4 regions of the Paenochrobactrum glaciei genome follow, and region 2 is predicted to be linked to each of the others. Evidence: riboswitches for the same ligand, from Rfam matches in the RefSeq annotation. Region 2 holds a riboswitch; each other region holds the start of a gene.

Region 1 (4,610 bases), on a different contig from region 2:
GATATTGTTTGCAACCAGACTTTCGGATGCTGCGAAGAAACCTAAGTTACGCTTGAGCATCAGGCGTTCATCGTCGGTCAGGCCGTCTTTAGATTTCCACAATGCAATATCTGCCTGCATGGAAACTTCGGTCGGCATCCAGTGATTGTTACAACCGGCCAGATATTTTTCCCATGCCCATTTATATTTCAGCGGCAGCAGCTGGTTAACGTCAGCGCGTGCATTAATCATGCGCTTTTCATCAACCGTTACACGTGCCGCGTTACGCTCAATCGAGCCCAGACCCGTTGCATCGGCAGACAAATCTGCCTCTGAGGCGACAGATGTGCTGTTCTTTTCGGTCTCTGACCAATCGAGATTAGACATTATAAAACCCTTTCAAATAGGGATGAAACAAAGAAAAGTGATCAGTATCAGCCCGTTACCGGCCAAGTGCTGGCCGGTAACGACTTCTATTACTGACAAGCTTCACAAGTTGGATCATCAATAGAACAAGCGCGCACATCGGATGCCGGAATGCTCTGCATCGGTGCGGCAGACACCGCATTCAGCTTGCCATCCGTACCCTTCAATGTGGATTTTTCCACATGTGTTGCAGAGCGGGATCGCAGGTAATAAGTGGTTTTCAGGCCGCGATACCATGCAAGGCGATACAATTCGTCGAGCTTCTTACCGCTTGGATTAGCGATATAAAGATTGAGCGACTGCCCCTGATCAATCCACTTCTGACGACGGCTTGCAGCTTCGATCAGCCACGCTGTGTCGATTTCAAAAGCCGTTGCATAAAGTGCTTTCAGATCATCCGGAATACGATCGATCTGACCGATGCTGCCATCGAAATATTTCAGATCAGAGATCATTACTTCGTCCCACAGACCGCGGGCTTTCAGATCACGGATAAGACCGGCATTCACCACTGTGAAGTCACCCGACATGTTCGATTTAACAAACAGATTCTGATAAGCAGGCTCGATGGACTGCGACACGCCGCAAATATTGGAAATGGTTGCAGTCGGAGCAATTGCCATACAGTTGGAGTTGCGCATACCAATGGTTTTGACGCGTTCGCGCAGAGCATTCCAATCCAGTGTTTCGTCATAATTGAGCTTCATGCTCTCTAAATTATTATGAGCACGTGCATCAGACAGCATACGCAGAGAGTCGATTGGCAAAATGCCTTTTGACCAAAGCGAACCTTCATAGCTCTGATAGCTGCCACGTTCTGCTGCCAGATTAACGGATGCAGAAATCGCATGATAGGAAATGGCTTCCATGCTCTGATCGGCAAATTTGATCGCTTCATCCGACGCATAAGGCAGACGCAAAATCTGCAATGCATCCTGGAAGCCCATCAGTCCCAGACCAACCGGACGGTGACGCAGGTTTGAGCGGCGTGCTTCCGGAATGGTATAGAAATTGATGTCCACCACATTGTCGAGCATACGCATAGCGGTTGCTACAGTGCGCTCCAGACGTGCCTGATCAATGCCTTCCGGTGTTGTGTGCGCTGCCAGATTGACAGAACCCAGATTACAAACCGCAACTTCATCATTCGATGTGTTGAGCGTAATTTCGGTGCAGAGATTGGATGAATGCACCACGCCAGCATGCTGCTGCGGCGAACGGATATTGCACGGGTCTTTGAAGGTGATCCAAGGATGGCCGGTTTCAAACAGCATCGTCAGCATACGACGCCACAGGTCTTTGGCCTTCAATGTGCGGTAAACTTTAATGCCGCCTTTAGCCGCTTTCTGCTCATAGGCTTCATAAGCATATTTGAAGGCCGGACCATAAAGATCATGCAGATCAGGGGTTTCATCCGGCGAGAACAATGTCCAGTCACCGTCTTTTTCCACGCGTTCCATAAACAGATCAGGCACCCAGTTGGCCGTGTTCATATCATGGGTACGACGACGGTCATCACCGGTGTTTTTACGAAGATCCAAAAACTCTTCGATGTCGATATGCCATGTTTCCAAATATGCGCAGACAGCACCCTTGCGCTTGCCACCCTGATTAACCGCAATGGCCGTATCATTGGCAACTTTCAGGAATGGAACAACACCCTGACTTTCGCCATTGGTGCCTTTGATGCGTGCACCAAGGCCGCGCACACGGCTCCAGTCATTGCCCAGTCCGCCGGAATATTTAGCCAGAAGCGCATTGTCTTTAACGCTTTTGAAAATACCGTCGAGATCATCCGGAACAGTGGTCAGGAAGCAGGAAGAGAGCTGCGGACGACGTGTGCCGGCATTAAACAATGTTGGCGTTGAAGCCATGAAATCAAAGCTTGAAAGCAGATTATAGAACTCGATCGCCTTCGCTTCGCGTTCTTCTTCACGTAAGGAAAGCCCCATGGCAACACGCATAAAGAAAGCTTGCGGCAGCTCAAAACGCTTGTTTTGAACATGCAGGAAGTAGCGGTCATAAAGGGTTTGCAGACCTAAATAATCAAATTGCAGATCACGATCCGGCTGAATGGCTGCGGCCATGCGATCAAGATCAAACAGCGCCAATTCCGGATCAAGCTGATCGGCATCAATACCCACACGGATGTAGGATTTCAGATAGTTCGGGTAAAGCTCGCACATCTGCTTGTGGGTTGCTTCGCGCGGGGAGCCTTCAACAAAGGTCAGCACTTCACGGCGCAGCTTATCCAGCAAAAGGCGGGCACTGACCTTGGAATAGTCAGGCTCGGTTTCAATCAGAGTACGCGCAGCCAAAATAGGTGCAAGCGCCAGCTCATCCTGTGTGATGCCGCTATAAAGATTGCGTTTTGTTTCGGTAAGAATGGCTTCCGATGAAACTGAAGACAGACCTGCACATGCCTCTTCTACAACATGTTTGAGGCGAGCTTCATCAAGCGGCACCAGTTGACCGCTGGCGCTCTTCATCTGCAATTGCGGTATTGCCTGCGGATTTTGTGCCACTTGTTCGGCACGTTCGCGCGCACGTTCTTCACGATAGAGCACATAAGCGCGCGCCACTTTATGATGGCCACCGCGCATCAATGCCAGCTCAACCTGATCCTGAATATCTTCAATATGGAAAGTACGGCCTGCCGTTGCATGGCGAGTAAGACCAGCAACAATAGCTTCAGAAAGCTCGGCAACCACATCATGAACACGGCGCGATGAAGCAGCACTGGTGCCTTCGACCGCAAGAAAAGCTTTTTGCAGCGCAACAGCAATTTTATCACCTGCAAAAGGTGTCACTGATCCGTTGCGACGGATAACCTGATAGCCCGGTTCGGAATCATTAGCTGCGTTTACGACAGAAAAAGCGTCGCCGTCAGCAGGCTCACGTGAGATAGAAGTCGACATTGGCTTACCCCAATTTTTGTTGGGGGCAAGGTCAAACGGATGCATGCATGAAAGAGAGCGCAAGGCTAATGCCTGCTCTGTTGCCAGCACACCACCGGGACACCCCGCCCAGGGAGAACATTTCGTGTCAGGGCAGGTCTCCTGGCTGGCGGGTCGGTGCTTTTGTCCGTCTTCCCAAGGATAATCCTCAGTGACTTCTTAGAGCGCCATGCGTCCGACAGGACGTATAAAGGACGCTCTAATCTAAAATTTACGCATCGTACCCTTTCGAAAACCGATTCCGGTTTCGGGTCGATGCTGTAAGAACAAAAACTCGCCGCTTTACAGTTGCGGGGGCAGCTCCGGTTTAAGCGGCGGTTAGCACCATCTCTTCCGGATTCCCTATTATCTCTCTATCTTGCGATTCGAGAGACCTTGACCACTAGATATAGACAGCCAATGCGCACGAACGTCAACATGTAGTTGCATGATGCACAATTATTATTTTTTGAAAGGGATAAGGAGATGCCCTATATATAGCACAACCACGGAGCTTTAACATGATGAATATTGGCCAAGCAGCAACTGCGTCGGGCATAAGTGCCAAAATGATCCGTCATTATGAGACGGTCGGGCTGATTGAAAAGGCTGGCCGCACCGAGGCTGGCTACCGCGTTTACTCTAAACGGGATGTGGAAACATTGCGCTTCATCCGGCGCGGTCGCGATTTGGGCTTCTCGCTTGATCAGATCAAAGATTTGCTGACGCTTTGGCAAGACCACAGCCGCGCTTCATCCGATGTGAAGCAAATAGCCCTCACCCATGTGGCGGAGCTGGAAGCGAAGATGGAACAGTTGCGCGAAATGGCGGATACATTGCGCCATCTGGCGCAGAACTGTCAGGGCAATAACCGCCCTGACTGTCCGATTTTGCATGATTTGGCCAGCAACGTAGCCAAAACATAATTGTGTCGGTTAAACCTGCAATGCAGGTTTAACCTTGCGCAGACGCAGCGCATTGGAAAGCACGAAGATGCTGGAAAGTGCCATCGCACCAGCCGCCAGCATTGGCGATAATAATGTGCCCCACAGCGGATAAAGCACACCGGCAGCAACCGGAATAAGCGCGATATTATAGGCAAATGCCCAGAACAGGTTTTCGCGAATATTGCGAATGGTGGCGCGTGATACGGCCAGCGCATTGATAACGCCGCGCAAATCACCCGACATCAACACAATATCAGCGCTTTCCATCGCCACATCCGTGCCGGTGCCCAAAGCAATCCCCACATCAGCAGCCGCCAATGCC
Region 2 (4,610 bases):
TGGATTACGCTGCTTCCTGAACGGATTTAGCAATCGCTGCTTCATCAATATCATGCACGCCGATTACCACCAGCTTGGTAGAGCGGGCTTCACCGTCTGCCCATGGACGATCAAAATAATGCTCGATACGCGAACCGACGGCCTGCACAACCAGACGCATCGGCTTGCCCGGCACATTGGCAAAACCTTTCAAACGTAAAATGTCATGTTCGCCAATGATTTTCTTCAGGTTTTCTGCAAATGCTTTTGGGTCGTTTACATCACCGGCTTCCACCACAAAGCTTTCAAACTCGTCATGACTATGGGTGTGATCGTCACCGCTTTCGTGGTGCATTTCATGATGTGACTTGCGGTTGGCAATGTCATCTTCCGAACCGACACCCAGACCAAGCAGAATGTCCGCACCAATTTTACCAAAACTTGCTGGCACCATATTAGTCTGGCGGGATGAGCGTTCCGAAACATCTTTGCGCACAGTTTCAAGCGCTGCCTCATCAAGCAGATCGGCTTTATTGAGCACGATCAGATCAGCGGCATGGATCTGGTCTTCAAAGAGTTCTTCCAGCGGGCTTTCATGGTCAAGCGATTCATCGGCCTGACGCTGCGCATCAATTTTATCATGATCATCCGCAAAGCGGCCTTCGGCAACAGCTGCCGCGTCAATCACGGTCACCACGCCATCAACGGTCACTTGCGTTTTAATTTCCGGCCAGTTGAATGCAGCAACAAGCGGCTGCGGCAGTGCCAGACCGGAAGTTTCGATCACAATATGATCAGGACGATCAGCGCGTTCCAAAAGCTTGGTCATGGTCGGGATAAAATCATCAGCAACGGTGCAGCAAATGCAACCATTGTTCAGCTCAATAACATCATCTTCTTCACAATTTTCAATGCCGCAACCTTTTAAGATGCCACCGTCAACGCCCAGATCGCCAAATTCATTGATGATCAAGGCAATGCGCTTGCCATTCGCATTTTCAAGCAAATTACGGATCATGGTGGTTTTACCCGATCCTAAAAAGCCGGTAATCACGGTGGCCGGAATCTTTTGACCCTGCATATTCTATCCCTTCATTTTCAACGACAATCCTGCCGCCATAAAGTAAACTTCCTGAGCTTTTTCAGCCACGCGCTGATGTAAAAAACCCGCATAATCTCTAAATTCCCGTGCCATCCGGTTGTCAGGCACAATGCCCAATCCCACTTCATTAGAGACAAAAAATATCTCACCGGACAGTTTGGGAAAAACCTCTAAAAGCCGCGTCGTTTCAGCGTCAATGTCGCGCTCTGCCATCATCAGATTGGTGACCCAGAGCGTTAAACAATCAACCAGCACGAAACGATTTTGCGCAGCCGTTTTCAACAATGATCCCGCCAGATCAAGCGGTTCTTCAACCGTTGTCCAGTTCAGGCCACGTCTGTCTTGATGAATACTGATACGCGAGCGCATTTCATCATCATAAGCACGCCCTGTAGCGATATAAAATAGCTCCAGGCCAGAGCTTTCCGCACAGTTTTCAGCGTATTTTGATTTTCCCGAGCGAGCGCCGCCGAGAACAAGCGTAATTTTTCCCGACGGCATGCTTATCAAGCCTCGATTTCTGCGGATGCGTAGGTTTGCACCAGCCAGCCAAGCGTCAAACCAATCACCACCCACATAAACAAATTCGTGGCTGTGGTTGCCACTGCATATTGCGACGCAAGCAGCGACGGGATCGGTGAAGAAATATCTTCCGGATGTGGCGCACCATAAAGATGCGGTGCAACAATGGCGACAAGACCTAAAATCTTCGCCCAGATTTCAGCGCGCAACACGAGAAGATAAATACCAATTGCCGATAAAATAACAGTCACAACCCACCAAAGCTGACGCTCTGCCAGATCGGCTGCCGGCATGGCTGGCAATTCCGGTGAAAGCCCGAGAGACGGCAGAAATGACACCGCAAAGAAACCGGCAAGTCCCCAATAAATGCCGTTTTGCTTGGTCACGCGACGTCCCAACAATAAAGCCGTGCCGCCCAAGGCCAGCGCAAAGCCGCCACAAGCAACTAAATTGGCCAAAATTGTATTGCCAAGGCGTCCGAAAGGCAGTTCAGCGCCTTCTTCTTCATCCTCAGCAGCATCACCATGGCTATGTGGTGCTGCCGCTTCTGATGTCTCGCCATGATCATGACCACCGGAGGCGTCTTCATAGATTTCGGCCTGCAAAATCAGTGGCACTGTCTTGATATACATAGCAGGCGTCATCAGCAGCCCTGCAATCAGACCAGCTGCTAAAACCGCCAATAAATAACGAATATACATAATTCCCCCATAGAGAAATAAACTCACGCATGCGTGAGCATCACTTCATCATCCAAAATGAATGAACCCCTCAAAATTCCGAGCGGTAACTTAGTGACAAGGGAACCCATAAGAATGGCGCATATCATGTGCAGAATCATGCAGCATGTCTGAATGCGCCAAACCAACACCATAGATCAAAAAAACGCCAAGCATTAACGCAACAAGTGCCGTACCCAAACGGGCAGCAAGCGGTGTGGAAAGCACATCCGATGCGCTATTATTTGTGTGTGCAGCCATGACAACCTCCGTGCAGGCAGCAGGGAAAACCTCCCCTTAGGTGCAGGCAATATGCCCTTTGCAAACAGGCAGGTCTCCTGGCTCGCGGGTCGTGAAGATGAAGCCGCCTTCCCGGTTTCCCAGTGGCTGCTGGTTTCATTAAAAAACCAGCTTGGCAACATCCCTCACCGCTCTACAGTCGCGGGGTCGGCTGCTATCAAAATGCTTATTACAAGCATTTCACGCATTCCCTCTTCGTCCATCAATCCAACATGATGAAAACCTGATGCAATGGCCTGACATTATGCTGTGCGATTGTGATCGTCAATCGACTTGAGGCTTCGCTGATTGTGGATGAAGGTTTAAATTTTGACCGGCAAACTTAACTGCAACAAGGCATCCACATCGAGATATTGCTCAAGATTATCAGCAAGCTCGTTCAGTGCATCGTCAACGCTGGCCCGATAATTAAAACCAGCACCATGCACGCCAAGCTCTGCCAGTAATTTTGCCCTGAAACTATCGGACGCAAAAAGCCCGTGTAAATAAGTGCCAAAAATGCGACCATCAGTAGAAACCGCGCCATCCGACCGCCCGTCAATCAATGCGAAAGGACGCGCACAATCCGGCCCGTGGCTCACACCGCAGTGAATTTCATAACCATCAACCGGCACATCATAGGCCACAGCTGTGCCCTGCACCTGACCAAGTGTTTTTTCGGCCTTCATGACAGTTTCCATCTGCAAAAGGCCTAAACCGTCAGCGTCAGCCGTATCGCCATCAATATGCTTCGGATCACTGATTTTTTGCCCCAGCATTTGATAGCCGCCGCAAATGCCAATGACATGGCCGCCACGCTTTACATGAGCATGAATTTGAGTGTCCCAGCCATTTTCACGCAAACGTTTTAAATCACCAATAGTCGATTTAGTGCCGGGCAAAATAATCAGCCCTGCATCAGCAGGTATTGCCTCACCTGCCCGCACCATCACCACTTCAACATCCGGCTCGGCTTTTAAAGGATCAAGATCATCAAAATTGGCGATTCGATCCAGCATCGGCACAGCAACTTTCAACGCTTTCGTTTGAACGCCTACCATACGTTCCAACACGACTGAGTCTTCGGCAGGCAAACGCGCCACTGCTTTCAACCATGGCACCACACCAAAAGACGGCCAGCCGGTAAATTCGGTGATGGAGCGCAAGCCATTATCAAAAAGCGTCACGTCACCACGAAACTTATTGATCAGAAAACCAACAATCATCGCGCGGTCTTGCTCGGGCAAAATCGTATGCGTGCCCACCAGCGAAGCAATCACACCGCCGCGGTCAATATCCCCCACCAGCACAACCGGCACCCCCGCCTTGGTGGCAAAGCCCATATTGGCAATATCGTTTTTGCGTAAATTAATCTCAGCCGGAGAGCCCGCACCTTCCACCAGCACTATATCAGCGCCATCACAAATATGCTGCCATGACTCCATCACGGCATTCATAAATTGCGGCTTCAAACGCTGATAGTCGCGCCCCTTGGCTTGCCCGCGCACTTTACCCTGCACAATGATCTGGCTGCCGGTTTCAGATTGCGGCTTTAATAATACAGGGTTCATGTGAACGCTGGTCGGCACACCACAGGCTAATGCCTGCAACCATTGTCCGCGGCCTATTTCGCCGCCATCATCGGTAACGGCTGCATTATTGGACATATTTTGCGGCTTGAACGGGCGCACTTTAAGCCCGCGATTGCGCATCACACGACAAAGACCGGCCACAAGAACCGTTTTGCCAACATCAGAGCCAGTACCTTGAAACATTATCGCGCATGTCATGATTGTGACCTATCGCAATCGGCACGTTCTGCATAGAGGCCAAACAAATGTCCGCGCAAAGAATTATTGAATGCCGCAAAACTACAGTTAAGCGCATTGCAGAATCACACTGAACAAATCTTCACGAAAGTGACGCGTGATATTTACCACTCTTTAACAAACTGGCTTTTTTCAGCCAATTTTACAGTCAAAAAAGTGCAATCTTTAGACTTACTTAAG
Region 3 (4,610 bases), on a different contig from region 2:
CCTTATCCCGCTTTCTGCCATTATCTTTCAGGCAATGGGACGTAATCCGCTGGTGGGCGCGGTTACCGGCTATGTGGCCGTTGGTGCGGGTTATGATGCGAGTATTCTCATTACACCGACTGATATTATTTTGTCGGGTATTACAACGAGTGCAGCGCATACGGTTGATGCTCAGGCCTATATTTCTCCGCTTGATAATTACTATTTCATTGCGGCTTCTGCATTGCTGATGTCTTTCGTTGGTGCGTTTATTATTGAGCGCATTGTTGAGCCAATGGTTGGCAAATATACCGGCGATGTTGAGTTGAAACTGACAGAACCGGATGCATTGGAAGTAAAAGGCTTGAAGCGTGCCGGCTGGGCAACTCTGATTATGATTGCGCTGGTCGTTGCGGCCGTTTGGCCTGCCAGCTCACCATTGCGAAATGAAGAAGGCGGATTGGTTCCATCACCTTTGCTTAATAGTGCGGTTGCGCTCTTTGGTATTTATTTCGTGGTGATCGGCTGTATTTTTGGCACCACAACCGGCAAGATTAAAACAGCACGTGATGCCGTTGGCTATATGAGTGAATCCGTCAAGGAATTGGCGCCGACATTGGTGCTGTTCTTTGCGATCTCGCAGTTTTTGGCATGGTTCAAATGGACAAACCTTGGCGAGTGGATTGCCATTGGTGGTTCACATTTGCTGGATAGCAGTGGTTTTGGGGGCACTCCGCTTTTGGTGGCTTTTGTTGGTCTTGCAGCGGTGATGAATGTGTTCATCACATCCGGTTCGGCACAGTGGTCGCTGATGGCACCAATTTTTGTGCCGATGTTGATGCTGATTGGTTTTGAGCCGGCACTGGTGCAGGCAGCATTTAGAATTGCGGATTCTGCCACCAATATTATTTCGCCGATGAGCCCGTATTTTGCCGTTTGTTTGGCTTATTTGCAGCGCTACCAGAAAGATGCAGGTATTGGAACTTTGGCCTCAATGACGATACCTGTCGCAATGGGCTTCCTGATTGTGTGGACATTGTTCCTTATTTTCTGGATGACAATGGGCTGGCCAATCGCACCTGGTGTTGGTCTATTCATGAACTAAAATTGAATGAATACATTGCGCCCTGCAATTCTTGATATGGATTGCAGGGCGTCTTGTTTCAAAACATGTACATTTTTGAATTATGCTTTTATCTCACGTGAGGTTGCAAGAAATCCGGCGATGAAATCGACGGTTTCGTCGCCGCTTCTAAGCCCAAGGTGAATGCTCTTGTGGATGCCGGCATTACCAATTCTGACAGGGCGAACCCCTAATGTTTCTGCTTGCTGGCACACCAGCCAGCTTGGGATAGCACTGACGCCACGCCCTGCTGCAACAAGTTGCAACATCATTTCTGTTGTCTCAACACTGCGATGATGCCGCGGACGGCAATTCGCGGGCACAAGAAACTGTGTAAATACATCGAGCCGCTCAGGAGGCACCGGATAGGTGAAAAGGGTCTCTTCCAAAAGGTCAGCAGGCTCGGCATAATTTTCATGCGCAAGCGGATGATTAACCGGAACGGCCAATACAAGCTCGTAATCAAAAACTGGAATATAATGAATGCCTTGCGCCTCAATCGGATCTGGCGTGATCAGAATATCAATTTCATAGCTCGTTAATGCGGCAACGCCGCCAGAGGTAAATGAAGTAGTGAGCGCCAGATCAACATCAGGCCACTCGACCAGATAGGGTTTTGTAACGCTCATCAGCCATTGATGGCATGGGTGACATTCCATGCCGATTTTAAGCGAACCGCGTTTACCATAACGGTAATCCGACAAAACATCTTCGGCTCTCTCGATCTGTGGCAGTACGCGTTGGGCAAGCGTTACGAGATAGTGTCCTGCCTCGGTGAGGCGAAGATTGCGGCCATCCTTTTCCCACATCGCAACGCCGTAACGTTCTTCGAGTTTACGGATTGTGTGGCTTAGTGCGGATTGCGTGACGTTGAGCCGCTCTGCTGCGGCAGTGAGACTGCCCAAGCGATCAACTTCTCGCAGGATCGATAAATGTTGCCTGTCCAGCATGGTGATAGCCGCCCTTTTATAAATGACAGGGCAGTGAAATGACGCAATAACATCCGCACGGAAGCCCGAGCGCAAAAGCGGCACTCCGGGACACCCCGCCCGTGAACTCTATTTGTCGTGGCAGGTCTCCTGGCTCGCGGATAAACGCTTTTGCCCGTCTTCCCGAGATGAACTCAGTGACATTTATGGGCATTTGCTGGCCGCTTACAGTTGCGGGGGCAGCTTCGGCATAAAACCGAATTCCCTCTTAGCTCCGGACTTGTCATCCATAGAACCCCGACAAATGAGCAATGCCCTATGTAACCATGCGGGTCAAGTTGTTCTGCGCTGAGACTTTTCAGCGAACCCCATTCAAAGCATGAGCACACCTCATACTTTGATGAGATCAAATCATTTTTATTCATCGGATGGCTCAGGCATAACCCGTTGGCCGCCCTTGATGTTGAGCGGCAGGAAAGATTGCTGAGAGAGAAAACCCTCAAGACGCAAGCAATTAAATTGGTTTATCTCAGGAATTAGGATGCCGGACGCGATGACAAAAAAATTCAACTTTATAATTAAAACTATTTCTTTTGATGAAGATTATCATCCTTCGGATAGTACACGTATTACCACGAATTTTGCCAATCTGGCGCGAGGTAATAATCGTCAAGAAAATTTACGCAATGCATTACGGATGATTGATAATCGCTTCAACGCTTTGGCACATTGGGATAACCCGAATGGCGATCGTTATGCGGTGGAAATTGAGATCGTTACGGTTGAAATGAGCGTTGATGCCGACAGCAATGAAGATGCTTTTCCGCTGATTGAAATTTTGAAAACCAATATTGTTGACCGCGCAAGCGGTGAACGTATTGAAGGCATTGTCGGCAATAATTTTTCTTCTTATGTGCGCGACTATGATTTTAGCATTGTTTTGCCTGAATATAATCGTGATCAGCCAACATTTAGCCTGCCGGAAAATTTTGGCGAGTTACATGGTAAGCTATTCAAATGCTTTGTTAATTCGAGCGTCTATAAAGAGAACTTTACAAAAGCACCGATCATTTGCTTAAGCGCTTCAAGCAGCAAAACATATCATCGCACAGGCAATTATCATCCGGTTTTGGGCTTTGAATATCTCCAAAACGAGTTTTCGTCGACTGATCAGTATTTTGAAAAGATGGGCTTGCAGGTGCGCTATTTCATGCCGCCGAACAGTGCTGCACCTTTGGCTTTTTACTTCAGCGGCGATTTGCTGACCGATTACACTAATCTTGAACTGATCAGCACGATCAGCACGATGGAAACTTTCCAGAAGATTTATCGCCCTGAAATTTACAATGCCAATTCGCAGGCAGGCGCTCGTTATCAGCCGAGCTTGAAACATGCGGATTACTCATTGACACAAATCGTCTATGACCGTGAAGAGCGCAGCCGGATGGCGACCAAGCAAGGAAAGTTTGCTGAAGAGCACTTCATTAAACCATACAAGGCCATTCTTGAAGAATGGTCTGCCAATTACGCGCATTGAGAAATTAAAATCACAAGGTTGCCTATTATGAAAACACTCTTGCCCACCTCAACCGCCGGCAGCTTGCCAAAACCATCATGGCTTGCAGAGCCGGAAAAACTTTGGTCGCCGTGGAAACTGCAAGGCGAAGAATTAGTGACCGGCAAACAAGACGCTCTGCGTTTGGCTTTGGATGATCAGCGACAGGCAGGAATTGATATCGTCAGTGACGGTGAGCAGACACGTCAGCATTTTGTCACCACATTCATCGAGCATTTGGACGGGGTGGATTTTGAAAAGCGTGAAACGGTAAAAATTCGTGACCGTTATGATGCCAGTGTGCCGACAGTTGTTGGCGCTGTATCACGACAAAAGCCTGTTTTTGTTGAAGATGCTAAGTTTTTGCGTCAACAGACAAAGCAGCCGATCAAATGGGCATTGCCTGGTCCGATGACCATGATCGATACGCTTTACGATGCGCATTATAAAAGCCGTGAAAAGCTTGCTTGGGAATTTGCTAAAATCCTCAATGAAGAAGCAAAGGAGCTGGAAGCTGCCGGTGTTGACATCATCCAGTTTGACGAACCGGCATTCAATGTTTTCTTTGACGAGGTGAATGATTGGGGCGTTGCTACATTGGAACGCGCCATTGAAGGTCTGCAATGTGAAACAGCAGTTCATATTTGCTATGGTTACGGTATCAAAGCCAATACAGACTGGAAGAAGACGCTGGGCTCCGAGTGGAGACAATATGAAGAAGCGTTTCCGAAGCTGCAACAATCCAGCATCGATCTGATTTCGCTGGAATGCCATAATTCTCATGTGCCGATGGATTTGATTGAGCTGATCCGAGGTAAAAAGGTGATGGTTGGCGCTATTGATGTGGCCAGCAATACAATTGAAACGCCGGAAGAAGTGGCTAACACTTTAAGAAAAGCGCTTCAGTTTGTTGATGCCGACAAGCTTTATCCTTGCACCAATTGTGGCATGGCACCTTTGTCGCGTGAAGTGGCAAGAGGCAAGCTACGCGCCTTAGGTGCGGGTGCAGAAATCATTCGCAAAG
Region 4 (4,610 bases), on a different contig from region 2:
TTCTTCATCCAATTTGCCGAGAACGGCAGCAAACATGCCTCTTGAATCTTTACGGCTCATAATTCACGTCCCCATGCAGTTACAATGAGGTTTTCAATTTCTGCATTTGCAGCATTGATGGATTCAATTGCGCGGTCATAGGTTTTAGGTGCAGAGAAACGCGCGCGCTGCACTTCATAAAGGCTTTGCTTCCAAGTAAGAGCATCAGAAACAGCAGTTGATTTGGAAACGGCATTAAGCAGCAAATCTTCACCAAAGACCTGACGCATCAAAGCCTGCATATTGGCTTGCGGATGATCATTGGCTTCAAATTTGGTAATCAGGAATTTAGCAAAGTCCCATTGTGCCCCTGCCCCGGCTTCATCAAGGATTTGCATGTAAGATGCAGCAAGCTCCAAAAACTTGGCGGTGGAATCCACATCCAGCATTTGCGCCGGCACCGGAATGAGAACGCCGGTTGCAGCCGTCAGCGATGAAAGCGTGAGGAAGTTGAGTGATGGCGCACAGTCCAGCAGGATAACATCATAATCATCGGCCACTTGTTCAAGCGCTTGCGAAACACGCAGCAAGAAACCGGTGCCACCGCTTTTACGCATTTCAAGCGCTACGGAGGTTTCAAACTCGGTCAGTTCCAAACCGGCACAGATAACATCAAAACCGGCAATATGGGTTTTGCGTACAATCTGCTGTGTTGGGATCGGATCATCAAAGCGGATGGAGGAATAGAGCGTATCCCCGTCGCGATAATCAAAATCAGGCAAAGCACCATGCAGCGAGGTTAAAGATGCCTGCGGATCCATATCAACGGCCAGCACACGATAGCCGCGCAAAGCCAACCAATGACCTAAATGAATGGTGGTGGATGTTTTGGACGAGCCGCCCTTAAAGTTGGTGACGGCAATGATCTGGCATTCCTCGCCTTCAACGCGGCGCGGATTAATCCATTTTTTGCGGCCGTTTTCGGCCAGATACATCCGCAGCTCCAACACTTGTTCCAGTGTATAAAGACGGCGACCATTGGCCAGTGTTTCCGGTTCAGGCCCCTGCCCTTTTAACGAGACCTGACGAATGTAAGCTTCGGTCACGCCCAATAAGCCTGCGACCTCAGTGGAGGTGAATTTGCGCATGGTGCGGAAAGCATCCGGCGGATATTGTGCAAGGGATAAATTATTCAGCGCCTTGTCGAGCTTGCTCGAAAAGGTGTTCATAAAATGCAAACTGCTTAAATGACGAGACAACCGATTTCTCCTTAAACCGTATATTGCTCTAGACCACATATGGTTAACAAGCAGTTAACGACCTTCAAAATACGCAAACTTTCCGAAATACGACAATTTAGCGTAGCTTCAATATGTCCGATTCTGTAGTTAAGTGCAAATGCCCATTTTTACACGAGTTCCCAGCTGGGAACTTTTAAAATTGACGCTTCAATTCGTATCTCAGTGCTTGATAGTTCCCTGTTGGGAACAGTTTGGAAAGTGCCTCAATCCCGCTTGACTTATCAACGCCTCACTATAGTTTTGCACCGTCATGGTCTTCCGGTTGACGCCGGAAGCTTAAGAGGGAATCCGGTGCAAGACCGGAGCTGACCCGCAACTGTGAACGGCGAGCTGAAAGCTAATATGTCACTGACAGGAAACTGTCGGGAAGGCGGCTTGAAAGCACTGACCCGTGAGCCAGGAGACCTGCCCTGACGCGATGAATTCTGTGGTCGGGGTGTGCCGCAAGAATGCGCCAATGGGTGTTATTAAACCATATGCGCATTTTCTTTCCGCCTCATTTGGATTTGAGGTGGAGGTCAATATGGATCAGTTTGGAGCTTTAGAAGATCAAGTGCCTGTGGCAGCAGCCACACGAGAGGCTGTGATCTTGCTTGCTAAATCTGCCTTTGCCGCAGCGCCTCATCAGGATATGCAAAAGCTTGCCGAGCTTGCAGCCGTGCAATATCCGCAGGCTCACATTATCTATGCCTTTAGTGAGCAAGGGCGCCCGTCTTTCAAACAGGCTTTGCTGGAACTTACAGAGCAGTCATTTGATCAGATTTTGGTGCTGCCGCTTGTCTTGCCGATGGAGCCGAGCTTTCAGCTATGGATCACTAAAGCGCTGCGCCGCTGGCAGCAGGAAAGTGACAAATCATGGCCGGAAATTAAGCTGGGCGCGACGCTTGATAAAAGCCCGCATTGGGCGGAGCTTCTCAAAAACCTGTTGCAGCAGACAGTACAATCCATTCCCCTCCCCCCGCTGGAAAAACCGTTTAATGAAGGTTCGCTGATACCGGCGCAAAAATATCGCATGTTGGTGTGTGAAGGTCGTGCCTGTCAGGCGGCAGGGGCTGATGCGATTTGGTGCCACTTGCGCAATGAGCAGGAGCGGCAAAAATTACGCATCGTCGGAGACGGTATGATGAGTGCGCAAACCAGCTGTCTGGGCCCGTGCAATCTGGCGCCGGTCGTGCAGGTTTTTCCTGATGGGACTTGGTATGGCGGTGTCACTGAAAAAGCGATTGATCGCATCATCACTGAGCATCTGCTGGGTGGTCAGCCGGTGGAAGATTATGCCTATAGCGCTAGCGGTAAAAAGCAGCGCTTGCGCAAAGTTTAAAATTTCTAAGTGTCTTATGTCGCATCCTCAACGGAGATTATCATGCGTCCAATTTTAAAGAAATGGCTGGCTTCCCTCATTGTTGTATCGGGATTGGTGGGTGTTGCCTCAATTGCGCACAGCGCTGAAATTTTGCGCATCGGGCAAAGCTTTATGACCAATGGACTTGATCCGGCGAAAGGCTCTAACGGCTGGGCGCTGGCAAGTCATGGTGTTGGTGAAAATCTGTACACGGTTAATCAGGCTGGTGAACTGGTGCCGGAACTGGCGCAGACGGCCGAGCGCATTGATGATCTTAACTGGAAAATCACGCTCAAAAAAGATCGCTCATTTTCAGATGGTACGCCCGTGACGGCGAAAGCGATTGCTTCCGGTTTTGATAATACATTTGCACTCAATAAAGCGGCGCACGCAACCGGTGGTCTGATTAAGTTTGAAACGCCGGATGATTTGACACTGATGGTCAACACCGAAAAACCGGTGGCACTCATTCAGGCGCTTTTTGCCGAATGGCCGCTCATTGTTTATAAGCTTAACGACAAGGGCGAGGCGGTCTATACAGGTCCATATGCGATCAGCGCTTTTAAGGCTGATACATCGCTTGAACTGATTGCCAATCCGCATTTTGAAGGTGCAGAAAAACGCTCACCTGTTCATTTGCAAAAATTCGGCGACAGTCAAAGTCTGGCATTGGCGTTTGAATCCGGCGAGCTGGATCTGGCCTTTGGCCTGCCATCCGAAACTCTGCCGCGTTTGAAAAACAATTCTGATCTGGTGTTAAAATCTTTTGATGTCGGCTATCAGTATTTTGCTTTCCTCAATACAAGCCGCCCTGCCCTGCAAGATGTGCAGGTGCGCCGCGCCATTGATCTGGCACTTGACCGCACACAACTTATTCAGTCGATCAATGCCGGCAATATTGCCACTGGCGCTTATGCCGCTTATTTCCCGTTTGCGATGAAAGAGCCGCGTGTCACAGACTTAGCCGAGGCTGAGAAAATTCTCGATAATGCCGGTTGGGTGAAGAACGCGTCTGGTATTCGTGAAAAAGACGGCAAGCCATTGTCCTTGCTGGTTGCTACCTACTCGCAGCGTGCCGATTTTGTGACCATGATTCCGGTGATGAAATCAGCGCTGATGGCGATGGGTGCGCAGGTAGAAACAAAAATCGTTGAAAATGGTAATGAATATGGTGCTGAAGGCGATTTTGATGTCTTCTTATGGGCACAGCATACCGCACCAACAGGTGATCCGGCTTTCTTCCTCAATTCGATGTTGCGCACTGGTGCATCGCTTAATTTCAGTCGTTATGCAAGTAGCGCGTTTGACACGATCATTGATGGTTTTGCCAGTGAAACCGATATGGCAAAACGTGTAGACATTGCACGTCTGGCGCAGGAAAAACTGTTTGAAGATGTTCCGGCCTCCTTCCTTGTTTCTCCGGTTTGGACGGTTGGCCTTTCCAAGCGGTTGGAAAATTACCAGCCATGGGGCTCGGATTATCATGTGCTGCGCGCGGATATGGGCGAGTAAAATAGCATTATGATGCAGGCAATCATTCAACGTGTGACGCGCAGCGCTTTGAGCCTTTTGCTCATATCGCTATTGGCATTTTGCATTATAGCTTCAATGCCTGCCGATCCGGTGATGATTGCCATTCGTGCATGGAATCTTGCTGCCACTGATGAAACGGTGGCAGCACTGCGCACACAATGGGGGCTCGACCTGCCATTGTGGGAGCGTTATCTGGTATGGCTGAAAGGTTTTGTCAGTGGCGATTGGGGGCGCTCTTTTCGCACAGGCGAGCCGGTTTTAACTGAATTTTTGCGCCGCCTGCCCGTGTCATTAGCGCTTGGTTTAAGCGGTCTGACACTGGCAATTTTACTGGCTATTCCGTTTGGCTTTTTTGCAGCTCTGAAGCCCAAAGGCGTCATTGATCGTGCCAGCCGCTTTTTATCGATCTTTGTGCAGACAATGCCGGGCTTCTGGTTAGCGCTTATTTTGTTATG

What was found. Region 2 has a riboswitch for cobalamin ahead of ABDZ76_RS07940 (CbtB domain-containing protein). Riboswitches for the same ligand answer to the same signal wherever they lie in the genome.
Region 1: another riboswitch for cobalamin. It lies ahead of ABDZ76_RS03875 (ribonucleoside-diphosphate reductase subunit alpha); the one in region 2 lies ahead of ABDZ76_RS07940 (CbtB domain-containing protein).
Region 3: another riboswitch for cobalamin. It lies ahead of ABDZ76_RS14015 (LysR family transcriptional regulator); the one in region 2 lies ahead of ABDZ76_RS07940 (CbtB domain-containing protein).
Region 4: another riboswitch for cobalamin. It lies ahead of ABDZ76_RS14955 ((2Fe-2S) ferredoxin domain-containing protein); the one in region 2 lies ahead of ABDZ76_RS07940 (CbtB domain-containing protein).

The regions. Positions count from the first base shown of each region.
Region 1 covers NZ_BAAADE010000001.1:809,229-813,838, forward strand. The annotation lists gene ABDZ76_RS03870 (ribonucleotide-diphosphate reductase subunit beta) at 1-366, opposite strand, end outside; gene ABDZ76_RS03875 (ribonucleoside-diphosphate reductase subunit alpha) at 456-3,323, opposite strand; cobalamin riboswitch at 3,438-3,755, opposite strand; gene cueR (Cu(I)-responsive transcriptional regulator) at 3,866-4,267, shown strand; gene ABDZ76_RS03885 (heavy metal translocating P-type ATPase) at 4,277-4,610, opposite strand, start outside.
Region 2 covers NZ_BAAADE010000002.1:337,574-342,183, reverse strand. The annotation lists gene cobN (cobaltochelatase subunit CobN) at 1-1, opposite strand, end outside; gene cobW (cobalamin biosynthesis protein CobW) at 5-1,060, opposite strand; gene cobU (bifunctional adenosylcobinamide kinase/adenosylcobinamide-phosphate guanylyltransferase) at 1,064-1,582, opposite strand; gene ABDZ76_RS07945 (CbtA family protein) at 1,588-2,304, opposite strand; gene ABDZ76_RS07940 (CbtB domain-containing protein) at 2,395-2,583, opposite strand; cobalamin riboswitch at 2,633-2,864, opposite strand; gene ABDZ76_RS07935 (cobyric acid synthase) at 2,925-4,391, opposite strand.
Region 3 covers NZ_BAAADE010000007.1:49,291-53,900, reverse strand. The annotation lists gene ABDZ76_RS14020 (AbgT family transporter) at 1-1,084, shown strand, start outside; gene ABDZ76_RS14015 (LysR family transcriptional regulator) at 1,165-2,052, opposite strand; cobalamin riboswitch at 2,155-2,346, opposite strand; gene ABDZ76_RS14010 (DUF1852 domain-containing protein) at 2,585-3,568, shown strand; gene ABDZ76_RS14005 (methionine synthase) at 3,596-4,610, shown strand, end outside.
Region 4 covers NZ_BAAADE010000009.1:18,250-22,859, forward strand. The annotation lists gene repB (plasmid partitioning protein RepB) at 1-60, opposite strand, end outside; gene repA (plasmid partitioning protein RepA) at 57-1,238, opposite strand; cobalamin riboswitch at 1,515-1,707, shown strand; gene ABDZ76_RS14955 ((2Fe-2S) ferredoxin domain-containing protein) at 1,804-2,601, shown strand; gene ABDZ76_RS14960 (ABC transporter substrate-binding protein) at 2,644-4,134, shown strand; gene ABDZ76_RS14965 (ABC transporter permease) at 4,144-4,610, shown strand, end outside.